DNA from 2 places in the Streptomyces sp. CA-111067 genome. Region 2 is predicted to be linked to the other one. Evidence: riboswitches for the same ligand, from Rfam matches in the RefSeq annotation. Region 2 holds a riboswitch; the other holds the start of a gene.
What was found. A riboswitch is a leader RNA that binds a small molecule or an ion and turns the genes downstream of it on or off. The one in region 2 is predicted to bind cobalamin.
Positions count from the first base shown of each region.

Region 1 (5,638 bases), 4.6 Mb from region 2:
GTGCGGCGAATCATCTGCGGGTCTCCCGTTGTCCTCGTCCTTCGGTGCGGCCGGGTCGGCCTTGCGGAAGGGGCCGTCGCGGGCGGGACGGCCGAGGAGAGGCGGGTGCAGCGCCCCCCGGCGTGGCCCTCCGCGTTGCGGCGGTCACTTCTGCATCTCAGAGCGCAGTAGGTTACCCGGTGTCAAGGAACGTGTCCAAGGGGAACCCCCGCATCCGGCGCCGCCCCGCCCGCCCGGCGCGGCTAGAAGTCCTCGTCCAGCGACACCGTTCCCTCCACCGCCACCTGGTACGCGGACGCCCGGCGCTCGAAGAAGTTGGTCAGCTCCTGGACGCCCTGCAATTCCATGAAGGAGAACGGGTTCTCCGAGCCGTACAGCGGCGGGAAGCCGAGCCGGACGAGCCGCTGGTCGGCCACGCACTCCAGATACGCCCGCATCGACTTGGTGTTCATGCCCGGTAGGCCCTCACCGCACAGATCGCGGCCGAACTGGAGTTCCGCCTCGACCGCCTCCCGCAGCATGTCCGTCACCTGCTGCTGGAGTTCGGCGTCGAAGAGGTCGGGCTCCTCCTTGCGCACGGTGTCCACCACGTCGAACGCGAAGCTCATGTGCATCGTCTCGTCGCGGAACACCCAGTTGGTGCCGGTGGCGAGGCCGTGCAGCAGGCCGCGGGAGCGGAACCAGTAGACGTAGGCGAACGCGCCGTAGAAGAACAGGCCCTCGATGCACGCGGCGAAGCAGATCAGGTTGAGCAGGAAGCGGCGGCGGTCGGCCCGCGACGACAGCCGGTCGATCTTCTCCACCGAATCCATCCACCTGAAGCAGAACTGCGCCTTCTCGCGGATCGACGGGATCTCCTCGACCGCGTCGAACGCCGCCGCCCGGTCGGCCGGATCGGGCAGATACGTGTCGAGCAGCGTCAGATAGAACTGGACGTGCACGGCCTCCTCGAACAGCTGGCGCGACAGATACAGCCGCGCCTCCGGGGAGTTGATGTGCTTGTAGAGGGTCAGCACCAGGTTGTTGGAGACGATCGAGTCGCCGGTGGCGAAGAACGCGACCAGCCGGCCGATCATGTGCTGCTCGGCGGCGGAGAGCTTCGCCAGGTCGCTGACGTCGGAGTGCAGATCGACCTCCTCCACCGTCCAGGTGTTCTTGATCGCGTCGCGGTAGCGCTCGTAGAAGTCGGGGTAGCGCATCGGGCGCAGGGTCAGTTCGAAGCCCGGGTCGAGCAGGTTCTTCTCACCAGTCGCGACGGTGCTCGCGTCGGCGGGGGTCGTTTCGGTGGTGGTCATTACTGGCAGGCCTCGCAGGACTCGGGGTTTTCCAGGGAGCAGGCGATCGCGTCGGCGTCGGCCACCGAAGGAACCGAAGGAGCCGGGGGAGCCGCGGGAGCCGCGGCCGGGACGGGGGTGGCCGCGGCGGCCCGGGCGATCCGGGTGGCCGGGCGCGAGCGCAGGTAGTACGTGGTCTTCAGGCCCTGCTTCCACGCGTACGCGTACATCGAGCTGAGCTTCCCGATGGTCGGCGTCTCGAGGAACAGGTTCAGCGACTGCGACTGGTCGAGGAACGGCGTACGGGACGCGGCCAGGTCGATCAGCCCGCGCTGCGGGATCTCCCACGCCGTCCGGTACAGCTCCCGCACGCCCGCCGGGATCCAACTGAACCCCTGCACCGAGCCGTTGGCCTCGCGCAGCGCCTCCCGGGACTGCGCGTCCCAGACGCCCAGCCGCTTCAGCTCGGCCACCAGGTAGGAGTTGACCTGAAGAAACTCGCCGGACAGCGTCTCGCGCTTGAAGAGGTTGGAGACCTGCGGCTCGACGCACTCGTACACGCCGGCGATCGACGCGATGGTCGCGGTCGGTGCGATCGCCAGCAGCAGCGCGTTGCGCATCCCGCTCGCCGCGACCCGGGCGCGCAGCGCCGCCCACCGCTGCGGCCAGTGGAACTCCACGCCGTAGTGGTCGGGGTGCAGCACCCCGCCCGCGGTACGGGTCTGCTCCCAGGCCGGCAACGGGCCGCTGCGCTCGGCGAGTTCGCAGGACGCCTCGTACGCGGCCAGCATGATCCGCTCGGCGACCCTGGTGGAGAGCTGCCGGGCGGCGGGGGAGTCGAACGGCAGCCGCAGCTTGAAGAAGACGTCCTGGAGGCCCATCACGCCCAGACCCACCGGGCGCCACTTGCTGTTGGAGCGGCCGGCCTGCTCGGTCGGGTAGAAGTTGACGTCCACCACGCGGTCGAGGAAGGTCACGGCCGTGTGCACGGTCTCGTCCAGCCGCGCCCAGTCGATCGGCTCGCCGGCCCCGGAGCGGGAGTCGGCCTCCGCGTCCCGCCCCGCCTCCGGCCTCACGAAAGCGCTCAGATTGATCGAGCCGAGGTTGCAGACGGCCGTCTCGGAGTCGTCCGTCACCTCAAGGATCTCGGTGCACAGGTTCGACGAGTGCACCGTCCGCCCGGGCAGCGCCGTCTGGTTGGCCGTCCGGTTCGAGGGGTCCTTGAACGTCATCCACCCCTGGCCGGTCTGCGCCAGCGTCCGCATCATCCGGCCGTACAACTCCCGCGCGGGAAGCGTGCGTTGGGCCAGCCCGGCGGCCTCCGCCGCACGGTAGGCGGCGTCGAAGTCCGCGCCCCACAGGTCGACCAGGTCCGGCACGTCGGACGGCGAGAACAGCGACCACTGCGCGTCCGCGTCCACCCGCCGCATGAACTCGTCCGGCACCCAGTGCGCCAGGTTGAGGTTGTGGGTGCGGCGGGCCTCCTCGCCGGTGTTGTCCCGGAGTTCGAGGAACTCCTCGATGTCGGCGTGCCAGGTCTCCAGGTACACCGCCGCCGCGCCCTTGCGCCGGCCGCCCTGGTTCACCGCGGCCACCGACGCGTCCAGCGTCTTGAGGAACGGCACGATGCCGTTGGAGTGCCCGTTGGTGCCGCGGATCAGCGAACCGCGGGCGCGGATACGGGAGTAGGGCAGGCCGATGCCCCCGGCGTGCTTCGACAGCCGCGCCACCTGGTGGTAGCGGTCGTAGATCGAGTCGAGCTCGTCGAGCGGGGAGTCCAGCAGGTAGCAGGACGACATCTGCGGGTGCCGGGTACCGGAGTTGAACAGGGTGGGGGAGCTGGGCAGGTAGTCGAGCGCGCTCATCAGCCGGTAGAGCGACGCCACTTCGTCCAGCGCGCGGACGCCTCCCGCGCCGCCCGCTGAACCCGCGGCCTCCGCGCCCGCTGAACCCCCGACCGCCGCAGCCTCCGTAACCCTGGCCGTCCCAACCCCCGTACTCCCGGCCTCAACCGGCTCCTCCGCCGCCAGCCCGGCCGCGACCCGCAGCATGAAGTGCTGAGGCGTCTCGATCACCTGGCGGGTCAGCGGATGCCGCAGCAGGTAGCGGCTGTAGAGCGTCCGCAGGCCGAAGTACCCGAACCGGTCGTCGGCCCCGTCCGCGAGCGCCCGCTCGACGAGCGCGTCGAGCCGGTCACCGTGCCGGGCGGCGAACGCGGCCGTGCCGTCGGCGATCAGGCCCTCGCGGTGGCCGACCGCGATCGAGGCGGTGAACGACACGGAGCCCTGCCCGGCCGCCTCGTCGGCGATGGCCCGGGTGAGCAGCCGGGCGGCGAGCCGCGAATACGCCGGGTCCTCGGAGATCAGCCCGGCCGCCGCGTCGATCGCCAGCGCGCGCAGCCCTGCGGCGTCGGAGGCGGCGTTCCGGCCGCGCAGTGCCGCTGCCGCCACCCGCCCGGCGTCCGCGTCCGGCAGGTCGGCGGTGAGGCCCACGAGGGTACGCAGCAGGTCGGCGCCGAGGCCGTCGGCCTGGCTCCCGGGGCCGGCCGGATGCACCGGACCGGTCGGATGCGTGCGGCCTGCGGGCACGGCTGAACCCGCAGGCACGGCTGAACCGGCGGGCACAGCAGGACCCGTGGGCACAGCAGAACCCGCGGGAACGGCTGACGATGACAACGCGGTGGGATCTACGGGCGCGATGGTCACGGTGGTGCGATCTCCCTCTGACGCGGCGGCGGCCACGCGGCACAGGGAGCGGGGGCAGGCGGAACCACGCACCGCCGCATCGGGCCGGGCATGCCGCACCGCGTCCGCCGGCCCAATCCGCGAGGCCCGGACACAACTGCGCCCGGCGAATCGGGCGCGCCACCGGCAGGCGATCGGGCTGCGCGGGCACGCCTGAACACGCCCGCTCACCGTTGCGGGGCAGCGCCGGACTCACACCGGCTTCCCCTGCTGGACAGCGAGTTGAGCATACATGTGGTGGTGCCTGAAATCAGACACCACCACATCTTGTGTTGCTCGGCGCGTCGGGAGGACTCCCGGGAATAAATCTCACGCGGCCCGGCGGAACGCCTCGCGGGCGGCGCCGGACGCCGAGGTGGCACGGGCGGCGTCGGCCTCCCGTATCTGCCGGGTGATCCGGGCCTCGTGCCGCAGGCCGAGCACCGGGACGAGGGAGAGGACCAGGAGGAGGGTGGACAGGGCCGCGATGTCAACGAGGATCGTCATGGGTCAATCCTGCGCTTGCGGCTTACCCGCGAACAGTGGCAGCTCTGACGACCTACCGCAATATCCTGCCAACTGGCATGCTGGAACGATGCTGAGCAATGTCGCGGCCGTCCTGGTTGACGGCGTCCACCCCTTCGAACTCGGGGTCATCACCGAGGTGTTCGGCCTCGACCGGGCCGACGACGGGCTGCCCGTCTACGACTTCGCCGTGGTCTCCGCGGAGGGCTCGCGGCTGCGGACGCACGGCGGGTTCGACGTCGTCGTGAGCACCGACCTGGACCGGCTCGAGGAAGCCGACCTGATCGCCGTACCGGCCGGCGACTCCTACGTGACCAGGGACTTCCCGCCGGAGATGCTGCGCGCGCTCAACCGGGCCGTCGAGCGCGGCGCGTACGTGCTGAGCGTGTGCTCCGGGGTGTTCGCGGTCGGCGCGGCCGGGCTGCTCGACGGCCGGCGGTGCGCCTCGCACTGGCGGCACACCGAGACGCTCGCCGCCCGCTACCCGCAGGCGAAGGTCGAGGCCGACGTGCTGTACGTGGACGACGACCGGGTGATCACCTCGGCGGGAACGGCGGCGGGCATCGACGCGAGCCTGCACCTGGTACGCAAGGAGCAGGGGTCGGCGGTGGCGAACGGGATCGCCCGCCGGATGGTGGTGCCGCCGCACCGCGAGGGCGGCCAGACGCAGTACGTGGACCGGCCGCTGCCCCGGGCGCAGACGGACACGGTGGCGGGCGTGCTGTCGTGGATGGAGCGGCACCTGGACCGGGAGGTGACCGTCGAGGAGCTGGCGGAGCGGGCGTTGATGTCGCCGCGGACGTTCGCGCGGCGGTTCCAGCAGGAGACGGGGACCACGCCTTATCGCTGGCTGCTGGGCCAACGGGTGCTGCTCGCGCGGGAGTTGCTGGAGTCCACCGACTCCACGGTGGATGCGGTGGCGCTGCGCGCCGGGTTTGGGAACGCGGCGGTGATGCGGCATCACTTCGTCCGGTGGACGGGGACGACGCCGCAGGCTTATCGGCGGACGTTCCGCACGCCCTGCCCCGCTCTGTAGGTTGCCGGACCTTCTGCCGGCTCCCCGTTCCGCGCGACCAGCCCCGTCCTGCCTTCGCCGGACCGTCCGCCGGACGTGGC
Region 1 is NZ_CP192103.1:6,196,507-6,202,144, forward strand. Features, by position in the region: gene ACQPW6_RS27455 (hypothetical protein) at 1-14, opposite strand, end outside; gene ACQPW6_RS27460 (ribonucleotide-diphosphate reductase subunit beta) at 243-1,295, opposite strand; gene ACQPW6_RS27465 (ribonucleoside-diphosphate reductase subunit alpha) at 1,295-3,916, opposite strand; cobalamin riboswitch at 4,127-4,269, opposite strand; gene ACQPW6_RS27470 (hypothetical protein) at 4,328-4,504, opposite strand; gene ACQPW6_RS27475 (helix-turn-helix domain-containing protein) at 4,593-5,558, shown strand.
Region 1: it holds a riboswitch for cobalamin, as region 2 does, so the genes downstream of both, ACQPW6_RS27465 (ribonucleoside-diphosphate reductase subunit alpha) here and ACQPW6_RS07095 (cobalamin biosynthesis protein) in region 2, are expected to answer to the same signal.

Region 2 (5,638 bases):
TTAGCACGCGGTTCATACGACGTTCATGTCAGCACCGCAAAGCCGCCGTCAGTTCACCTTCCGTTCATTCATGATCCGTACGGTCGCCTCGCCACTACCCGATCAAACGATTGCCTGGGTCTATGGAACACATCACGCTCCTGATCGGAATCGTGATCGCCACCGCTCTCGTGTTCGACTTCACGAACGGTTTCCACGACACCGCCAACGCGATGGCCACCACCATCTCGACCGGCGCTCTCAAGCCCAAGACGGCGGTGGCCATGTCCGCCGTGCTCAACCTCGTCGGCGCGTTCCTGTCGGTCGAGGTCGCCAAGACGATCTCCGGCGGGATCATCGACGAGTCGGCCGGCATCAGACCCGAGGTGATCTTCGCCGGACTCGTCGGCGCGATCATCTGGAACCTGGTCACCTGGCTGGCCGGGCTGCCCTCCAGCTCCTCGCACGCGCTGTTCGGCGGCCTGATCGGCGCCACCCTGGTCTCGGTCGGCACCCACGGGGTGGACGGCGAGGCCGTGGTGATGAAGGTCATCATCCCGGCGGTGGCCGCGCCGATCGTGGCCGGCCTGGCCTCGATGCTGGCCACCAGGCTCACCTACCGGATCGGCCGGAACGCCGACCCCAAGGCCACCGCCACCGGCTACCGGGCCGGCCAGATCGCCTCCGCCGGCCTGGTCTCGCTCGCCCACGGCACCAACGACGCGCAGAAGACGATGGGCGTCATCACCCTCGCGCTGATCGCCGGCGGCAGCATCGCGCCGCACTCCGACCCACCGCTGTGGGTGATCGTCTCGGCCGGCACCGCGATCGCGCTCGGTACGTACATCGGCGGCTGGCGGATCATCCGGACCGTCGGCCGGGGCATCACCGACATCCAGCCGCAGCAGGGCTTCGCCGCCCAGACCGGGGCCGCCGCCACCATCCTGGCCTCCTCGCACCTCGGCTTCGCGCTGTCCACCACCCAGGTCTGCACCGGTTCCGTGATGGGCGCGGGTCTCGGCCGCAGCGGCGCGGTGGTGCGGTGGAGCACCGCGGGCCGGATGGTCGCCGCCTGGGGGCTGACGCTGCCGGCCGCCGGCCTGGTGGCCGCGGCGGCGGCGCTGCTGGCCGACCGGGGTACGTGGGGCGTGGCCGGGGTCGCGCTGGTCGGCCTGGCGGTCTGCGTCCTGGTCCGGAACGCGTCCCGGCGCAAGCCGGTCACCCATGCGAACGTCAACGACGCGCTTCCGGGGATCGAGGCCGTTGTCGAATCCGGCTCCGCGGCCGGCTCGGGCACCGTCCCCGGCGCCGTTCTCCCCGGTACCGTCGTCGAGCCGCAGGGCGTGGTGACCGCGGCCATCGCCGCGGTGGCGCCGCCGCCCGCCGGGTCCGCTGCCGCCTCCGCGCCGACCACGGCATGACCCGGCCACCGGGCCCGGCCCCGTATCGCCTCCCGCCTGCTGAGCGTCTCGTGAAGGACACCGCATGAACATCGACTGGCACGCGCTCGGCACCGTCCTGGCCGTCACCCTGCTGTCCACCGTCGGCCTGGTCGGGGTCTTCACCCTGGGCATCGTCGGCCTGTCCCGGCGGGACGGCGGCGGCGCGGCGGCGGTCGGCAGGACCGGCGCGGCGTATGTGTGCTTCGCCGCCTGCGCGGCGGCCGTCGCGTACGGCATCTATCTGATCGTCGGCTGACCGCCGCCCGGCGTCCGCGCGGGGTGTGGACCGCACCACACTCCGTCCGCGCAGGTCAAGCGTGGTTGACGGGCTATCGCGGGCGTGGTGGACTGCGGTAGCCATGCGGCGGCAGGAGAGGAAGTTCGGTGTGAATCCGGCGCGGTCCCGCCACTGTCACCGGGGAGTGCACTCCCAACCCGTACGTCACGGCCGGTAGTTCGCCGGCTGGAAGACCGGGAGTGCGTTGATCCGGGAGCCAGGAGACTCTCACCGCCGGACACGTCGAACCAGGGCGCGGACCCTGAGTGAGGACTTCGCCATGCCCGGCACGCGAGCACGCCTGTACGACCCTGCGGATACGACGGATGCGGAATCGGTGCGCGACCGGGGGCCGCGGCCCAGCGGCGGCGCCCGGAACACCCGGAGGGCCGGGGCGAGTCGGCCCGGCTGTCCCGGCGGCAGAATCCTGCGGAGCGTGACGGCGGTCTGAGCCGATGCGTGCCGATCGCGTTTTCGCGTACGGCGCCACGCTCGGCCTTCTCGGCGATCTCCTCGCGGGCGACCCGCGCCGCGGCCATCCGGTCGCGGCCTTCGGTCGCGCGGCGGGGGCGCTCGAATGCCGGATGTGGCGGGACGACCGGGCCAGTGGCGCGGTCTACACGGCGCTGTGCGCCGGTTCTGCGGTGGGCGCCGCCCTGCTCGCCGAGCGGGGTGTGCGGGGCAGCGCCGTGCTGTCCGTCGGGCTGACGGCGACAGCGACCTGGTCGGTGCTCGGCGGCACCTCGCTGGCGCGCGAGGCGCGGCTGATCGCGGCGGCGCTCGAAGCCGGTGAACTCGGCGCGGCCCGGGCCCGGTTGCCGCATCTGTGCGGGCGCGATCCGCAGGGGCTCGACGAGGACGGGATCGTCCGGGCGGTGGTCGAGTCGGTCGCCGAGAACACCTCGGACGCGGTCGTCGGGGCCCTAGTGTGGGGCGCGTTGGGCGGGGTGCCGGGGCTCGTCGGCTTCCGTGCGGTGAACACGCTGGACGCGATGGTGGGCCACAAGTCCCCCCGCCACCGGCGGTTCGGCTGGGCGTCGGCCCGGCTCGACGACCTCGCCGGCTGGCCCGGCGCGCGGCTGACGGCCACGCTGGCCGCCCTGGCCGGCCCCTCGCCCCGCTCGGCGCTGCGCACATGGCGCGCGGACGCCGCGGCGCACCCGAGCCCCAACGCGGGCCCGGTGGAAGCGGCGTTCGCCGGCGCGCTGCGCATCAGGCTGGGCGGGCCGGTGAGTTACGCCGGCCGGCCCGATCCCCGCCCGGTCCTGGGCGCCTCCTTCCCACCCCCGACGCTCGCGGACATCCCCCGCGCGATCGCCCTGTCCCGCCGCGTGACCTTCCTGACCCTGGGGGTGTCCGTCCTGACCTCCGCGGCCCGCCAGGCAGCTCTGTTGCCGCGGCAGCGGCGCAACCGCGCGGTGCCGCCCCCACCCCAGCGCCCGGCCGGCGTTCTGCCGGGGAGGCCGGCGTGAGCGCGCGCGGCGGCGGCCTGCTGGTCGCCGGGACGAGCTCGGACGCGGGCAAGAGCGTCATCACCGCGGGCATCCTCCGCTGGCTGACCCGGCAGGGAGTGCGCCCGGCCCCCTTCAAGGGGCAGAACATGTCCCTCAACTCGTTCGTCACCCGCGACGGCGCCGAGATCGGCCGCGCGCAGGCGATGCAGGCGCAGGCCGCCCGGGCCGAGCCGTCCGCCCTGATGAACCCGGTGCTGCTCAAGCCCGGCAGCGACCGCAGCAGCCAGGTCGTGCTGCTCGGCAAGGCGGTCGGCGAGATGAGTGCCCGCGGCTACCACGGGGGCAGGCAGCCGGAGTTGCTCGACACCGTCGTGGACTGCCTCGAACAGCTCCGCGCCAGCTATGACGTGGTGATCTGCGAGGGCGCGGGGAGCCCGGCGGAGATCAACCTGCGCCGTACCGACATCGTCAACATGGGCCTGGCCCGGCGGGCCGGGCTGCCGGCGATCGTGGTCGGCGACATCGACCGCGGCGGCGTCTTCGCCTCGTTCTTCGGCACCACCGCCCTGCTGAGCGCGGACGACCAGGCGCTGATCGCGGGCTATGTCGTCAACAAGTTCCGCGGCGACGTCACGCTGCTGCAACCGGGCCTGGACATGCTGGAGCGGCTCACCGGCCGCCCCACGTTCGGTGTGCTGCCGTTCGCGCACGGCCTGGGCATCGACGAGGAGGACGGGCTCCGGGTCTCGATGCGCGGCCACGTCCGCGAGTCGTCCACCGCGGCCCCGTACGGCGACGACCTGCTGCGGATCGCCGTCCCCGCGCTCCCGTTGATGTCCAACTTCACCGACCTGGACGCGCTCGCCGCCGAACCCGGCGTCGTGGTGCGGTTCGTGGACCGCCCGCAGGAGATGGCCGACGCCGACCTGGTGGTGCTGCCCGGCACCCGCGGCACGGTCAGGGCGCTGGAGTGGCTGCGGGCCAGGGGCCTGGCCGACGCGGTGCTGCGGCGGGCGGCGGAGGGCCGCCCGGTGCTCGGCATCTGCGGCGGCTTCCAGCTGCTCGCGCAGCGCATCGAGGACGACGTCGAGTCGAAGGCGGGGACGGTGCCGGGCCTCGGCCTGCTGCCGGTCCTGATCCGGTTCGCCAAGCACAAGACCCTCGCCCGGCCGTCGGGCACCGCCTACGGCGAGCCGGTGACCGGCTACGAGATCCACCACGGGGTGGCCGAACTGCTCGGCGGCGGCGAGGAGTTCCTCGACGGCTGCCGGGTCGGCCCGGTCTGGGGCACCCACTGGCACGGCTCGCTGGAGAGCGACGGCTTCCGCCGCGCGTTCCTGCGCGAGGTCGCCCGGGTCGCCGGGCGCCGCTTCGTGCCGGCCCCCGACACGTCGTTCGGGGCACTGCGCGAGGAGCAGTTGGACCGGCTCGGCGACCTCGTCGAGGAGCACATGGACACCGCCGCGCTGCTGCGGCTCATCGAGGACGGCGCACCCGCCGGCCTCCCCTTCGTCGCACCGGGGGCACCGTGACCGGCACCACCGTATTGCTGCTGTCGACCGCCGACACCGACCTGCTGGCCGCCCGCGCGGCGGGCACCGGCGCCGGCGGCGTGGCGTACCGGATCGCCAACCCGGCCCGGGTGGACGCCCGTTCCGAGCTGCCCGCGCTGCTCGACGGCGTGCACCTGGTGGTCGTACGGCTGCTCGGCGGCCGGCGCGCCTGGGAGGACGGGCTCGACGTGCTGGCCGCGTCGGGCCTGCCGACCGTCCTGCTGGGCGGCGAGTCGGTGCCGGACGCGGAGTTGATGGCGCTGTCGTCGGTGCCCGCGGGCGTGGTCGCGCAGGCGCTGCGCTACCTGGTGGAGGGCGGCCCGGGCAATCTCACCGAGCTGGCGCGCTTCCTGTCCGACACCGTGCTGATGAGCGGCGAGGGGTTCGCCGCGCCGCGGCGGATGCCGGAGTACGGCGTCCACGGGTCGCAGGAGGATTCGGTGGCGGGCCGGCCGACCGTCGCCGTGCTCTTCTACCGGGCGCACCAACTCGCCGGGAACACCGCCTTCGTGGACACGCTGTGCGCGGCGATCCGGGCGCGCGGCGCCAACGCCCTGCCCGTCTACTGCGGTTCGCTGCGCGGCGCCGACGACGGGCTGTTCGAGCTGCTCGGCCGGGCGGACGCGATCGTGGCGACCGTGCTGGCCTCAGGGGGCACCGTCGCCTCGGAGGCGAGCGCCGGCGGCGAGGACGAGGCGTGGGACGTCGGCGCGCTGGCCGCCCTCGACGTGCCGGTGCTCCAGGGCCTGTGCCTGACCTCGTCCCGCAAGGCGTGGCAGGAGTCGGACGCCGCCCTGTCCCCGATGGACGCGGCCATGCAGGTGGCGATCCCGGAGTTCGACGGGCGGCTGATCACGGTGCCGTTCTCGTTCAAGGAGAGCGGCGAGGGCGATGTGCCGGTCTACGCGGCCGACCCGGAGCGGGCCGCGCGGG
Region 2 is NZ_CP192103.1:1,612,652-1,618,289, forward strand. Features, by position in the region: gene ACQPW6_RS07085 (anion permease) at 123-1,400, shown strand; gene ACQPW6_RS07090 (hypothetical protein) at 1,465-1,677, shown strand; cobalamin riboswitch at 1,795-1,926, shown strand; gene ACQPW6_RS07095 (cobalamin biosynthesis protein) at 2,154-3,170, shown strand; gene ACQPW6_RS07100 (cobyric acid synthase) at 3,167-4,684, shown strand; gene cobN (cobaltochelatase subunit CobN) at 4,681-5,638, shown strand, end outside.